2 regions of the Nocardioides luteus genome follow, and region 1 is predicted to be linked to the other one. Evidence: riboswitches for the same ligand, from Rfam matches in the RefSeq annotation. Region 1 holds a riboswitch; the other holds the start of a gene.

Region 1 (7,670 bases):
GCCGTGTTCACGATGGAACACGCCTACAGCTTCGCCGAGATCGACGAGCGCGCGAGCCGGCTGGCCAACCACCTCATCGCGCAGGGCATCGAGCCGGGCGACCACGTCGCCGTCCACTCCCGCAACCGGATCGAGTGGGTCGACGCCTTCTACGGGTGCATGAAGGCGCGGGCCGTGCCGATCAACATCAACCACAAGTACCTCCACGACGAGCTCGACCACCTCTACCGCAACTCCGACGCGGTGATGGCGATCATCGGACCCGAGCACGTCGAGGCGGTCGCCGCGCTCGGGCTCGGGATCCCGACGCTGGTGCTGGGCGAGGAGTACGACGCCGCGGTCGCCGCCGCGTCCAAGGAGCGCCCGGACATCGAGCGCAGCCCCGACGACCGCTACGTCATCTACACCGGCGGCACCACCGGGATGCCGAAGGGCGTCGTGTGGCGCCAGGAGGACATCATCCGGGCCGCACTGAACGCGAGCCGGTTTGGAGCGCCCTTCGACACCGTCGAGCAGCTCGCCGAGGAGGCCGCCGCGCAGGAGACGCCGATGGTGCTGCTGGCCTGCGGCCCGATGATGCACGGCGGCAGCCAGTGGATCATGGGCAACGGCCATGTCGCCGGCTGCACGGTCTCGCTCTACACCGAGCCGGCCTGGTCGGCCGAGACGATCCTCGACCTCGTCCAGGCCGCCGGGGTCAACTCGCTCACCTTCCTCGGTGACGCGATGGGCCGGCCGGTCGCCGAGGCGATCCTGCGCGAGCCGGAGCGGTGGGACCTGAGCAGCCTGTTCGCCGTCTCGAACGGCGCCGCACCGCTCTCCGCAGGCGTCCGCGCCCAGCTCCGGGAGGCGCTGCCGGGCCGCTACATCCTCGACTCCTACGGCGCCTCGGAGTCCGGGGCGACCGGCATGCAGGTCGACGAGGGCAAGGACGGCGCGCAGGCCGCGCCGAAGTTCCAGGTCGGGATGGACGTGCAGGTCTTCGACACCGAGCTGAAGCCGTGCGCGCCGGGCGAGACCGGGATGCTCGCCCGCACCGGCTCGATCCCGCTGGGCTACTACAACGACCCGGTCAAGACCGCGGCGACCTTCAAGGAGGTCGACGGGCAGCGCTGGTCGATCCCGGGCGACTTCGCACGGCGCGAGGAGGACGGCTCGATCACCGTCCTGGGGCGCGGCTCGGGCTGCATCAACACCGGCGGCGAGAAGGTCTTCCCCGAGGAGGTCGAGGCGGTCCTGCTGCGTCACCCGGACGTCTTCGACACCGCGGTCGTCGGCACGCCGCACGAGCGCTGGGGCCAGCAGGTCACCGCTCTCGTGCAGCTCCGCGAGGGCGCCGCGACCTCGATCGACGCGCTCCGGGAGCACTGCCGCAGCCTGATCTCGGCCTACAAGGTGCCCAAGGACATCCTGCTCGTGGAGCGAGTCCCCCGCACGCCCGTGAGCAAGGTGGACTATCGTGCGAGCGCTACGGTCGCTACCGAGCTGCTCGAGGCGCGTACGTGACGACCGGCTGATCCGACGTACGGTTCGGTGCCGTACGGCCCTCTATCAACTGGAAGGCACATACGCCCTGTGTCCGCCGTGATCCCCCTCACACTGCCCGACATCCTGGAAGCGATGGCCGATGCGATCCCCGACCGCACCGCAGTCATCACCACCGAGCGCGCCTACACGTACGCCGAGATCGACGAGCGTGCCACGCGCCTGGCCAACCACCTGCTGAGCGTCGGCCTCGAGCCGGGTGCCCAGGTCGCCGTCCACGCGACCAACCGGATCGAATGGGTCGACGCCCTCTACGGGTGCCTCAAGGCCCGCACGATCCCGGTCAACATCAACCACGCCTACCGGCGTGACGAGCTCGCCAGGACGTACGCCGCCACCGACTGCGTCGCGGCCATCGTCTCCCCCGAGTTCACCGACGACCTCGACGAGCTCGAGCTGAAGCTGGACCACCGGGTCGTCCTCGGCCCGGACTACGACGCCAAGGTCGCCGCGGCGTCCAAGGAGCGGCCGACGGTCGGGCGTACGCCCGGCGACTGGCACATCATCTTCACCACCGGCACCACCGGCACCCCGAAGGGTGCGGTCTGGCGCCAGGAGGACCTGATCTGGGCGGCGCTGAACACCGTCCGCCGCAACGCGCCGATCCCGTCGGTCGAGGGGCTCGCCGCGGAGGCGGCCGCCCGCGACTCGGGCGTCGTCCTGCTCGCCGGTGGACCGCTGCTGCACGGCCAGAGCCAGCTGCTGCTCCTGCGGGCGCTGGTCGCCGGTGGCACCGCGGTGCTCGACACCTCCGAGTCGTTCTCGGCCGAGGCGTTCCTCGACCTCGCCGAGAAGTCTGGTGCCACCGCGATCACCCTCCTCGGTGACGCCCAGGCGCGTCCGGTGGCCGCCGCCCGCCTCGTCGGCAAGAAGCGCTGGCCGCTGCACTCGCTGGCGGGCGTCTCCAACACCGCGGCACCGCTCTCCGACGGCGTCCTCGCCGTCCTGCGCAACGCGTTCGCCCGCCGCGTCATCGTCGACTCCTACGGCACCCTGGAGACCGGCGTCACCGGCTCCCGCGCCGACGACGGCTCGCCGCTCGCGCCCGGTGAGGCGCGGTTCATGGTGGGCCCGGAGGTGGAGGTCTTCAACCCCGACCTCACCCCGGCGGCTCCCGGCGTCGAGGGGCTGCTGGCCCGCTCCGGCCCGGCCGCGCTCGGCTACTACAAGGACAACGCCCGCTCCGCCACCGCGATCAAGCTGATCGACAACCGGCGCTGGACCTTCCCCGGCGACCTCGCCCGTCGCGAGGAGGACGGCTCGATCACCCTGCTCGGCCGGGCCGCGACTTTGGTGCGGACCGGTGATCTCGAGATCCACCCGGAGACGATCGAGGGCGTGCTCCTCGCCCACGACGACGTCGTCGACGCCGCCGTCTTCGGCATGCCCCACCCGCGCTGGGGCCAGCAGGTCGCGGCGCTGGTGCAGCTGACCCCGGGCTCCGAGATCGCCGCCGCCGACCTGCGCAAGCACGCCCGATCGGTGCTCGGGGACTCTCACGAGCCCAAGCTCGTCCTGCTGGTCGAGTCGGTGCCGCGTACGCCGGCGGGGACCGTCGACTACCGCGCCGCCACCGGCCTCACCGCCGACCTGCTCAGCACCGGCGGCAAGCGTGCCGACGAGGCCGACCCCGAGTAGCCCGAGCTGGCGCAACTGTCCCGCCACCACACGCCGAGTCGGCGCAACTGTCCCGCCACCACACGCCGAGTCGGCGCAACTGTCCCAGCTGCTTGGGACAGTTGCGCCGACTCGGCGCGATTTTTCGGGACTGACGCGCCGGGTCAGGGCTGCCGGTCCGGGTCGTCCGGGGCAGGCGGCTCTTCCGCCTCGGGCGGGAGCTCGGGGAGGTGGTGGCCGAACGGGACCCGCTCGAGCTGGCCGAGGGCGGCCAGGACGGAGGGCAGCATCGCCTTGGCGGTGCGCTTGTAGCCCATCGCGCTGGGGTGGAAGTGGTCGATGGCGAACATCTCGTCGGGGTTCGTGATGAAGAACGGGCCGACGACGTCGGAGAGCGAGACGACGTGGGCACCCCGAGCCAGCGCGGTCTCACGCTGGCCGTCGGCCAGCTGCTTGGCGATCCTGCGGCCAAGCGAGCGCAGCGGCTGCGGCAGCGGCCGCACCGCACCGACGTCCGGGCAGGTTCCGACGACCACCTCGGCGCCGCGCTCGCGCAACGCGTCGATGACCTCACCGAGCACGCGGGTGGAGTCCTTCTGCGGCACCCGGTGCGTGACGTCGTTCCCGCCCACGATGACCACCGCGACGTCGGGCCGGTAGCGCTCCGGCAGCGACTCGAGCTGGGCCGGGACCATCGAGGTCTCGGCCCCGACCACCGCGGCCGTACGCAGCCGCACCGGCCGCTGCAGCGCCTTGGCCGTGCCCTTGGCCAGCCGGGCGCCGAGGGTGCCGCCCCTGGTCTCCGCGCCCAGCCCGGCGGCGATCGAGTCGCCGAGGATCAGGAGCTCGACCGGCGTACCTCCGTAGGTCTTCTTGTAGACCTTGTCGGCGTCGATCGCCTCCTCGCCGAGAGGCTTGCCGATCACGTCGCGCGCGTGCGCCGCCTGTCTCTTCAGCAACGTCACGAACCCGGCACCGGCCGCCGCCCCGACCACGCCGATCGCGCCGGCGACTCCGGCGGTGGCGGCGACCATACCGAGCCACCTGGCCTCTTCACTCGTCTTCGCGCTGCTCACATCCCTTATCTGTAGCGCACGAGTGTGAACGCGAAGCCAACCTACGCCTGGGAGAGCCCGGCTTCCTCGAAGGCGTCGTAGTTCGGGGCGATGGTGGCGCGGGGGCCGACGATGCCGCTGACCGCGTCGAGGGTCTTGAGGCCGTGGCCGGTGTTGATGATCACCGTCTCCAGGCTCGGGTCGAGCGCGCCGGTCTCGACGAGCTTCTTGGTGACCGCGAGTGTGGTGCCACCGGCGGTCTCGGTGAAGATGCCCTCGGTGCGGGCCAGGAGCACGATCGCCGCGCGGATCTCGTCGTCGGTGACCTCCTCGACCGCGCCGCCGGAGGAGCGGGTGGCGTCGAGGACGTAGATGCCGTCGGCCGGGTTGCCGATGGCCAGCGACTTGGCGATGGTGTCGGGCTTGACCGGGCGGATCGCGTCGACGCCGGCCTTGAAGGCGGTCGCGACCGGGTTGCAGCCGGTCGCCTGGGCACCGAAGATCCGGTAGGGCTTCTCCTCGACCAGACCGAGCTTGATCAGCTCCTTGAAGGCCTTGTCGACCTTGGTCAGCTGGGATCCGGAGGCCACCGGGATGACGATCTGGTCGGGCAGGCGCCAGCCGAGCTGCTCGGCGATCTCGAAGCCGAGGGTCTTGGAGCCCTCGGCGTAGAAGGGACGTACGTTGACGTTCACGAACGCCCAGCCGTCCTCCTCCGCGGCGATCTCCTGGGCGAGCTTGTTGACGTCGTCGTAGTTGCCGTCGACGGCGATCAGGTTGTCGGTGAAGACGGCCGAGTTGACCTGCTTGGGCTGCTCGAGGTTGCTGGGGATGAAGACCGCGGTCGGGATCCCGGCGCGGGCACCGGCAGCAGCAACGGCGTTGGCCAGGTTGCCGGTCGAGGGGCAGGCGAAGACCTTGGCGTCGAGCTCGCGGGCGGCGCTCAGCGCGCAGGCGACCACGCGGTCCTTGAACGAGTTGGTCGGGTTGGTCGAGTCGTCCTTCACCCAGATCTTCTCGACGCCGAGCTCACGCGCGAGGTTCTTCGCGTCCAGCAGCCGGGTGAAGCCGGGCTCGGTGTTGGGGCTCTGCTCGATGTCGTCGGGCACCGGCAGCAGCGCCTTGTAGCGCCAGATGTTGCGGGGTCCGGCCTCGATCTCCTCGCGGGTCACGGCCGGGAAGTCATAGGCCACCTCCAGTGGCCCGAAACACTCCGGACAGGCGTAGTGCGGACCGAGGTCGATCTGGTTGCCGCACTCCCGGCACGACAGCGCCGAGGCGTTGCCGAAAGCACCCTCGCGCAGGCCCTTCGTCTCCGTGGTCGCAGCGCTCATGAGAAACCTCCTCCTCATCTTCCCCGATCACGTCTCTCGCGCCGGGCCGGAATTAGCACCTGCTCCGCGCCCTGCCCGTGGTCGGGAGGAGGCTCGCGGTCGGTTGCCGGGACTTCACTGGGCCGTTCCCTCAGTCCCTCTCGATGAGCAGTAGCGATCGTACGGCAGGTATCCGGCGCCCCACACACTCGGGTTCCACTCCGCGGACCAACCGTCCGCTATCTGGACAAACCAGCTCAGCGGGCGCGGACTACATGCGAGCTGCCCGCTCGATGCACGAGGCATCGAGCGGGCAGCATCCGGAACGATCCGGTCAGGCAGCAGCCACCGTGCTCTGCGTGGTGGCGTCTCCCTCGGCGGGCGCCAGGGCGCCGCGTACGACGTCCCTGACATCGCTCACCAGGTTGATCTTCAGCGCCTGCTTCACGTCCTCCGGCACCTCATCGAGGTCGGGCTCGTTGCGCTGGGGCACGAAGACCTCGGTCAGACCGGCCCGCTGGGCGGCGAGCAGCTTCTGCTTGAGACCACCGATGGGCAGCACCCGGCCGGAGAGGGAGACCTCACCGGTCATGCCGACCTCGCTGCGCACCGGGCGACCGGTCGCCAGCGAGGTGAGCGCGGTGACCATCGTGATGCCGGCGCTCGGGCCGTCCTTCGGAACCGCACCCGCGGGAACGTGGACGTGCAGCGTACGGTCGAGCACGGCCGGGTCGACGCCCAGCTCCGCGGCGTGCGAGCGGACGAAGGAGAGCGCGATCTGCGCGGACTCCTTCATCACGTCGCCGAGCTGACCGGTGATGTTCAGCCCGGTCTGCCCGTCGGACGCCGACGCCTCGATGAAGAGCACATCCCCACCGAGCCCGGTGACGGCGAGTCCCGTGGCGACCCCCGGGACCGACGTACGCTCCGCCGACTCCGGCGTGAACCGGGGCCGTCCGACGAGGTCCTTGAGGTTGTCCAGGTCGACCTCGACGTGCTCCGTGCCGGTGGCCAGCTTCGTCGCCGCCTTGCGCAGCGCCTTGGCGATGAGCCGCTCGAGCTGGCGTACGCCCGCCTCGCGGGTGTAGTTCGCGGCCAGCTCACGCAGCGCCTCGTCGGCGACCGTGACCTCCTCGGCGGTCACCGCGGCACGCTCGAGCTGCCGGGGCAGCAGGAAGTCGCGGGCGATGGCAACCTTGTCGTCCTCGGTGTAGCCGTCGATCGTGACCAGCTCCATCCGGTCCAGCAGCGCGCTCGGGATCTGCTCCACGACGTTGGCCGTCGCGATGAAGAGCACGTCGGAGAGGTCCAGGTCGAGCTCGAGGTAGTGGTCGCGGAAGGTGTGGTTCTGCGCCGGGTCGAGCACCTCGAGCAGCGCGGCCGCGGGGTCACCCCGGTAGTCGGAGCCGACCTTGTCGACCTCGTCGAGGAGCACGACCGGGTTCATCGAGCCGGCCTCCTTGATGGCCCGCACGATCCGGCCGGGCAGCGCACCGACGTAGGTGCGCCGGTGACCGCGGATCTCGGCCTCGTCGCGGACACCACCCAGCGCGACCCGGACGAACTTCCGTCCGAGCGAGCGCGCCACCGACTCACCGAGCGAGGTCTTGCCGACTCCCGGAGGACCGGCCAGCAGCACCACGGCACCCGAGCCGCGTCCGCCGATGACCTGCAGGCCACGCTCGGCCCGCCGGGCCCTGACCGCCAGGTACTCGACGATCCGGTCCTTGACCTCCTCGAGGCCGTGGTGGTCGGCGTCGAGCACCTCGCGGGCGGCGGTCACGTCGGTGGAGTCCTCGGTGACCACGCCCCAGGGCAGCTCCAGCACGGTGTCGAGCCAGGTGCGGATCCACGCGGTCTCCGGGTTCTGCTCGGAGCCACGCTCGAGCTTGTCGACCTCGCGCAGCGCGGCCTCGCGTACGGCCTCGGGGAGGTCGGCGGCCTCGACGCGGGCCCGGTAGTCCTCGGAGCCCTCGGGCTCGCCCTCGCCGAGCTCCTTGCGGATCGCGGCGAGCTGCTGACGCAGCAGGAACTCCCGCTGCGTCTTCTCCATGCCCTCGCGGACGTCCTCGGCGATCTTGTCGCTGACCTCGGACTCGGCGATGTGGTCCTTGGCCCAGGCGATCACCTTCTCGAGCCG
Region 2 (7,670 bases), 730 kb from region 1:
CCAGGATCAGAGCCGAGGCCCCACGACGACCGCGACACACCCCGGCCCCACGTGCGCACCGAGCACCGCACCCAGCTCCCCGACGCGTACGTCTCCGTCGATCTTGCCGTCGAGCTCGGCGCACAGCCCCTCGGTCATCGCCGCTGCCCGGTCCGGGCTGCCCAGGTGGGCGACCACGACCTCGACGGCGTCGGCGTCCTCGGCAGCCTCGAGCCCGAGCGCCTGGAGCCGGGCGATCGCCCGCTCAGCCGTACGCACCCGCTCGTGCGGCACGACACGCCCCTCCTCGATCGTGAGCAGCGGCTTGACCGCCAGCGCCGTCCCGAGCAGCGCGGCGGCAGCGCCGATCCGCCCGCCACGGCGCAGGTACTCGAGCGTGTCGACGTAGAAGTAGGAACGCGTCGCCGCGACCCGCTCCAACGCGGCCGCCTTCGCCTCGGCCGCGCTGCCGCCACGACCGGCGACAGCAGCGGCGGCCATCACCGCGAACCCGACCCCGGGGCCGACCAGCCGCGTGTCCACCGTGATCACCGGCACCGGAGCCTCGCGCGCGGCGAGCATCGAGGACTCGCACGTCGCGCTCAGCTCCGCGGACAGGTGGATGGAGACGATCTCGTCGAACCCCTCGGCCGCGAGCTTCGCGTAGACCTCCCCCAGGAGTGCCGGCGACGGTCGAGAGGTCGTCACCGTCCGGTGCGCTGCCAGTGCCGTCAGCAGCGCCTGCGGCGACGTCTCCTCCACCCCGTCGTCGTACGACGTCCCATCCACGATCACCTGCAACGGCACCGATGTGATCAGCTCCGTGGCATCCCCGAGATCGGATGGAAGCATCGCGGTCGAGTCGGTCACGATCGCTACCCGGGCCATGCCCGAAGCCTACAGATCGACCCATCGCGACGGCACCACGAGCCGACCCGATGTGATCAGACGACGATGTTGACCAGCTTGGGCGCGCGGACGATGACCTTGCGTACGGTCTGGCCCTCGATCGCGGCGGCGATCGAGGGGTCGGCCAGGGCGGCGGCCTCGAGGTCGGCCTCGGAGATCGAGGGCGAGACCTCCAGGCGCGCACGGACCTTGCCCTTGATCTGCACGACGGCGGTCACGGAGTTCTCGACGAGCAGGTGGGGCTCGACCGTGGGCCACGCGGCTCGCGCGACCGTCGGCTCGTGCCCCAGACGCTCCCACATCTCCTCGGCGGTGTAGGGCGCGACCAGCGAGAGCAGGATCGCGACCGTCTCCGCGGCCTCACGTACGGCAGGGTCGGCGGGGCCGACACCGGAGTCGATCGCCTTCCGGGTGGCGTTGACCAGCTCCATCACCCGAGCCACGACCACGTTGAACCGGTAGGACTCGATCAGCTGCTCGGCCTCGGCGACCGTCTTGTGGGTGACCCGGCGCAGCGCCACGTCGCCGTCGTCGAAAGACACACCCGGCTCCGAGGTGACGTCGCCCGCCAGGCGCCAGGCCCGCTGCAGGAACTTCGCCGAGCCACCCGGCGAGACGTCGGCCCAGTCGATGTTGTCCTCCGGCGGGGAGGCGAAGACCAGCGTCAGCCGGGTCGCGTCGACGCCGAACTCCTCCAGCACGTCCGACAGGTTCACGCCGTTGCCCAGGGACTTCGACATCTTCTTGCCGCCGTTGATGACCTTGCCCTGCGACAGGTAGGCCGAGAACGGCTCGTCCCAGTCGATCAGGCCGATGTCACGCAGCGCCTTGGTGAAGAAGCGGGCGTACAGCAGGTGCAGCACCGCGTGCTCGTCGCCGCCCAGGTAGAAGTCGACCGGGCCCCACTCGCGGGCGGCCTCCGAGGAGAACGCCTGGGTCTCGTCGGTCGGCGACAGGTAGCGCAGGAAGTACCAGGACGAGTCGACGAAGGTGTCCATCGTGTCCGAGTCGCGCGTGGCTGGCCCGCCACACTTCGGGCACGACACGTTGACCCACTCCGTGGCGGCCGCCAGCGGCGAGACGCCCTTCGGCTTCAGGTCGGCGCCCTTCAGCTCCGGCAGCTGCACCGGCAGCTCGGCCTCGGGCACCGGCACCTCGCCGTCGACCGGGCAGTGGATGATCGGGATCGGCGCGCCCCAGTAGCGCTGCCGCGACAGCAGCCAGTCACGCAGCCGGTAGTTGATCGTGCCCTTGCCGTGGCCCTCGGCCTCCAGCTTCTCGATGATCTTGTGGATGCCGCTCGCCTTGTCGGCGACGCCCTCCAGCTCGGGCGAGTTCACGTACGCACCGTCACCGGCGGTCGCGACGTACGTCTCCTCGGGGTTGTCCGCGCCCGGCACGTCCACGACGCGGCGCACCGGCAGGTCGAAGGCCTTGGCGAAGTCCAGGTCACGCTGGTCGTGGGCCGGGACGGCCATGACCGCGCCGGTGCCGTAGTCGGCCAGGACGTAGTCGGCGGCCCACACCGGGATCTGCTCGCCGGTGACCGGGTTGGTCGCGGTGACGCCCAGGTCGACACCGGTCTTGGGACGGTCGGTCGCCAGCCGGTCGATGTCGGAGGCCTTGCGTACGTCCTCCAGGTAGCTCTCCAGCGCGGCGGCCCGCTCGGGCGCCACGATCTCGGCGGCCAGGTCCGCGTCGGCGGCGACGACCATGAAGGTCGCGCCGTACAGCGTGTCGGGACGGGTCGTGAAGACGGTGACCTTCTTGGTCTCACCCGAGGTCAGAGCGATCTCGAAGTCGACGTGCGCGCCCTCGGACCGGCCGATCCAGTTGCGCTGCATGTTGACGACCTTGCCGATCCAGGTGTCCTGCAGCTTGTCCAGGCCGTTGTACAGCTCCTCGGCATAGGCCGTCGTGCGGAAGTACCACTGGGTCAGGTCACGCTTGGTGACCGTCGCGCCGCACCGCTCGCACTCACCGTTGACGACCTGCTCGTTGGCCAGCACGGTCTGGTCGTTGGGGCACCAGTTGACCGGGGACTTCTTGCGGTAGGCCAGGCCGGCCTCGTACAGCTTCAGGAAGATCCACTGCGTCCACTTGTAGTACTCCGGGTCGGAGGTGTGCAGCCGACGCGACCAGTCGAAGGAGATGCCGTAGCGCTTGAACGACTCCGCCTGGGTCTCGATGTTGGCGTAGGTCCAGCCGGCGGGGTTCTCGTTGCGCTTGATCGCGGCATTCTCGGCGGGCAGGCCGAAGGAGTCCCAGCCGATCGGGTTCAGGACGTCGAAGCCCTTCAGCCACCAGTAGCGGGCCAGTACGTCGTGGAGCGCGGTCACCTCGGCGTGGCCCATGTGCAGGTCGCCCGAGGGGTAGGGGAACATCGTGAGCGCGTAGCGCTTCTCGGCCCCCGCACGCTGGCCCGCCTTGAACGGCTCCAGCTTCTCCCAGATCGGGCGCCACTTGTCCTGCAGCTCCACGACGTCGTACGTCGCCTGCTCGGCCTGCTCCTGCGTCATTGGTCTTTCGTCCTTGTCGAGTGTCGTGCGTCAAGACTGCTTCTGGAACAAAGCTCCGTAGAACTAAAAAGGCCCCTCACATGGAGGGGTAGCCGCGTGACCGGGGTGTGTCCCTCAGGGTCAGCGCGGCTGCCTAAGAAGCAGGACAGACATCTGCATGTGTCCAGGGTAGCCGACCACCGCCGCCAGCGTCATTCGCAGGCCCGCCATACTCCCGCGCCCGCCGCCGGTGACAGGGTCGAAGGCCTCTAGAAAGGCACTTTCGATAGGTCATGAGTTCTGCCCTGCGGATCGACCGACAGAAAATATGGCCAGAGGGGCCTTCACCTATTGCGACGGCAAGTTCCAGCGTGCCAAACTGGCGACGCTCCGCTGCTCGTGATGTCGGTCGTGAATGAGGACCCCCCCATCTCATCCAAGGAACGCTCCGAGCAGCGGAGTCCAAATCTTTGAGGCCCGGCGACGAAGTCGCCGGGCCTCACAACGTATGGGGGCAAGCCCCACACCTACGGCACCCGAGTGATCCATTCCCGCGCGCCGTGCTTACCAACAACCAGCGCGGCAGCCTCGTCGATCGTGGCCTGATCGAGCCCGACGTACGCAGCCCCGAAGCTCTGCTCGAACTCGGCCAGCAGCGCCTCGACGACCTTCTCGCGGCTGAGCCCGGTCTGGGAACGGATCGGGTCGACGCGCTTGGCCGCGCTCCTGGTGCCCTTGTCGGACATCTTCTCCCGGCCGATCCGGAGCACCTCGAGCATCTTGTCGGCGTCGATGTCGTAGGCCATCGTGACGTGGTGCAGGACGCCGCCGGGGACCCGCTTCTGCGCGGCGCCGGCGATCTTGCCGACCGGCGAGGCGATGTCGTTCAGGCCGGCGTAGGCGGCCTCGATGCCGACGCTGCGCAGGCCGCGCAGCACCCACTCGTCGAGGAAGGCGTAGGACTCCTGGAAGGACATGCCGGCCACGAGCGTGTCGGGCACGGCGAGGCTGTAGGTGATCGTGTTGCCGGGCTCGATGAACATCGCGCCCCCACCGGAGATGCGGCGTACGACCTCGATGCCGTGACGCTCGGCGGCGGCCGAGTCGACCTCGTTGGAGAGCGACTGGTAGCTGCCGATCACGACCGCGCTGCTGGCCCAGTCCCAGAACCTCAGGTTGGGCGCGCGGCGACCCTCGGCGACCTGGCGGACGATGACCTCGTCGAGGGCCATCTGCATCGTCGGCGACAGCGGCCCGGTCTCGACGATCTCGAGGTCGAGGTCGTCCCAGGTCGTGGCCCGGCCGAGCGCGCGCAGCACCGTCAGGGCGATGTCGCGGGTGCCGAAGCCGACCAGCTCGGCGTCACGCGCGGCCGCGTCCAGAGAGGCCGTCAGCCGGTCGAGGGACGCGTCCGCCGGCTGTCCCTCCAGCGCCGCGGTCAGCCACCCCAGCGCCTCGTCGGGTTCCAGGAAGAAGTCGCCCGAGAGGACGACGTCGATGATCGTATCAGCGGAGACCGTCGCGTCGACGACGACGAGCTTGCCGCCGCGTACCTTCCGCTCGCCATGCACTCGTTCACTCACAGTTCCTCAACACCGTGAGCGCCTGGATTCATCCCTGCACTACACCGCCGCGCCGCACGATCCGGCGGTGTCGGCGAGGCGGGTGAGACCGACCGGTCCGACCAACGGCCGCGGGTCCTCGGCGAGCGTCCAGGCGCCGTCGAGGAGGACGTAGTCGCCCCGGACGTCACCGTCGAGAAGAGCACGTACGCCGGCCACCAGCCGGTCCACGTCGCCGGCCGAGGTCCCGATGCCGATGCTGGCGCGGACCGCGCCGCCGGTGTGCCCGAGGCGCTTGAGGAGCGGCTGGGCGCAGAAGCGGCCGTCGCGTACGCCCAGGCCGTGCTCGGCGGAGAGGTAGGCCGCGACCCGGCCGGGCTCGATGCCGTCGACGGTGAACGTGACCACGCCGACCGGCTCGTCGGAGTCCGGCCACAGGCGGAGGATCTCGACACCCTCCACCTCGGACAGGCCGGCCACGAGGCGCCCCCTCAGCGACGCCTCGTGGCGGTCCAGCTCGGCGGCCGAGAGGTCGCCGAGAGTCGTGCACGCCGCGGCCAGCGCCGCGGCGCCGATGACGTTGGGCGAGCCGCCCTCATGGCGTGCGGGGGCGGGCTGCCAGGTGGTCTCCCCGACCTCCACGTCGTCGACCGCCCCTCCCCCGGCGAGGTAGGGGGTGCCGACGTCGAGCCAGTCGCGGCGCCCGACGAGGGCTCCGGCGCCGTAGGGGGCGTAGAGCTTGTGGCCGGAGAAGGCGACGTAGTCGGCGCCGGTCACGGCCAGCGAGAAGTGGCGGTGGGCGAGCAGCTGGGCGCCGTCGACGAGGACCCGGGCACCGTGGGCATGGGCCAGGGTGACGATCTCGCCGATCGGCAGCGCCTCGCCGGTGACGTTGGAGGCACCGGTGACGGACACCAGGGCGTAGTCGCCGCGGGCCAGCTCGCCGGCGAGCGCGTCGATGGTGCCGGCGAGGGTGTCCCGGGCGGTGACGGCGGTGACGCCCGCGTCGACCCGGTGCCACGGGAGCAGGTTGGCGTGGTGCTCGATGTCGAGGACGAGCACCCGCCCGGGTACGCAGCCGGCCAGCAGGTTCACCGCGTCGGTGGTGTTGCGGGTGATGACGGTGACGTCGTCCTCACGGGCTCCGACGTAGGCGCCGATGGTCGCGCGCGACTCCTCGTAGAGGGCGGTCGAGACCTGGGACAGGTAGCCGGCGCCACGGTGCACCGAGGCGTACCAGGGCAGGACCTCGGCCACCCGGTCGGCCACGGCCTGCAGGGCCGGCGCCGACGCGGCGACATCGAGGTTGGCGTACGTCGCGGTCGACCCGTCCAGCAGCGGGACCTGGGTCTTCGAGCCGACGAGCGGGAGCAGTGACATGGGGGCACCCTTCGGGGGTCATGGCTCCCCCAGGGCCGCGCGAGGGCTGCCCGGGCGAAGCACGCGCTTGCCCGCGCCACCTCGGCGAGGGCCTGGTCGTCACCCGGAGCACCCCACCGCGTGGGAGGGTTGCCCGCCAGCAAGCCGGGGCTTCGCGCTGGCAGTCGTGACCTTCGGCGAAGATGCTGCCCGAGTCGGGGCGCGCCCACCAACTCGTCATCTCGATACGTGGGCACGTATCTCAGATCACGGACGACCCTCCCAGGGATTGCCGTTGCCGTTGCCATTGCCCTCACAGGCGCCGAAGAACTCCGCGATCGGGTCGCACTCCTCGCCGTCGTCCTCCTCCGGAGGTGGTGGCGGCGGCGCGATCAGCTGCTTCTCGTGGCCGGGCTCGGGGTCCTGGCCGTCCACGTAGACCGGCTCCGGGAAGTTCTCGACCTCCTTGCCCTCCATGGCCTTCGCCATGATGGCGGCCCAGGTCTCGGTGGGATAGTCGGCGCCGAAGTAGGACGGCATCCAGCCACCGTCGAGCTTCCCCTCGCCGTTGCCGCGCGAGTAGCGCACGGCGGTCGCGATCTGCGGCGTGAACCCGACGAACCAGGACGAGCAGACGTACTGCTCGCTGGTGCAGGTGCCGGTGCCGGTCTTGCCGGCCACCGGACGGCCGATGCTCTGGGCCTTCTGGCCCGAGCCGCTCTGCACCACGCCCTGCATCGCGTACGTCACGTCGGCGGCGACGTCCTCGGAGATCGCGTGCCGGGCGTTCTTGCGGCCGTTCCAGCTGTAGAGGACGTTGCCGGCGCGGTCGCGGACCTTCTTCACCACGTGCACGTCGTGGCGGTAGCCGCCGTTGGCGATCGTGGCGTAGGCGTTGGCCATGTTGATCGGGCTGACGTTGGCGCCGCCCAGCGCGATCCGGTCGTCCTGGTCGGTGAGGTAGCCGGACGTGCTCGGGATGCCGGGATACCTCGGGTCAGCCTTCTCGGGCGTCAGCCCCGCGTCGAGCGCGGTCTGGTAGACGGCCTTGCGCCCCTCCTCGGCCCCACCCATCGACTCGGTCATGTCGATGTAGGCCGTGTTGACCGACTGCTCCAGCGCCTTGAGCATGGTGATGTACTGGCCGTAGTCCATGCCGTCGGCGACGCCGGCCTGCTCGCCCTCGTTGACGACCTGCGAGCCGGTGTAGGTGGTGAACGGCGAGTCGCCCGCCCAGGTCGACTCCAGCGAGTAGCCCTTCGCGATCGCCGCAGCGGTGGCGAAGACCTTCATCGTCGACCCCGCGTGGCCGCCGGTCGCGGCCCAGTTGTGCTGGCTGTCGAGGTAGTCCTGGCCACCGTAG

What was found. Region 1 has a riboswitch for S-adenosylmethionine ahead of thrC (threonine synthase). Riboswitches for the same ligand answer to the same signal wherever they lie in the genome.
Region 2: linked by a shared signal. The riboswitch ahead of HD557_RS06455 (aminotransferase class V-fold PLP-dependent enzyme) and the one ahead of thrC (threonine synthase) in region 1 are both predicted to bind S-adenosylmethionine.

Annotation. Positions count from the first base shown of each region.
Region 1 covers NZ_JADOVJ010000001.1:620,756-628,425, reverse strand. Annotated here, with positions in the region: gene HD557_RS02995 (AMP-binding protein) at 1-1,506, shown strand, start outside; gene HD557_RS02990 (AMP-binding protein) at 1,585-3,183, shown strand; gene HD557_RS02985 (SGNH/GDSL hydrolase family protein) at 3,327-4,196, opposite strand; gene thrC (threonine synthase) at 4,280-5,551, opposite strand; SAM riboswitch class I at 5,563-5,701, opposite strand; gene lon (endopeptidase La) at 5,865-7,670, opposite strand, start outside.
Region 2 covers NZ_JADOVJ010000001.1:1,350,491-1,358,160, reverse strand. Annotated here, with positions in the region: gene HD557_RS06470 (DegV family protein) at 7-867, opposite strand; gene leuS (leucine--tRNA ligase) at 924-3,407, opposite strand; gene HD557_RS06460 (lipoate--protein ligase family protein) at 3,914-4,969, opposite strand; gene HD557_RS06455 (aminotransferase class V-fold PLP-dependent enzyme) at 5,009-6,328, opposite strand; SAM riboswitch class IV at 6,387-6,500, opposite strand; gene HD557_RS06450 (transglycosylase domain-containing protein) at 6,575-7,670, opposite strand, start outside.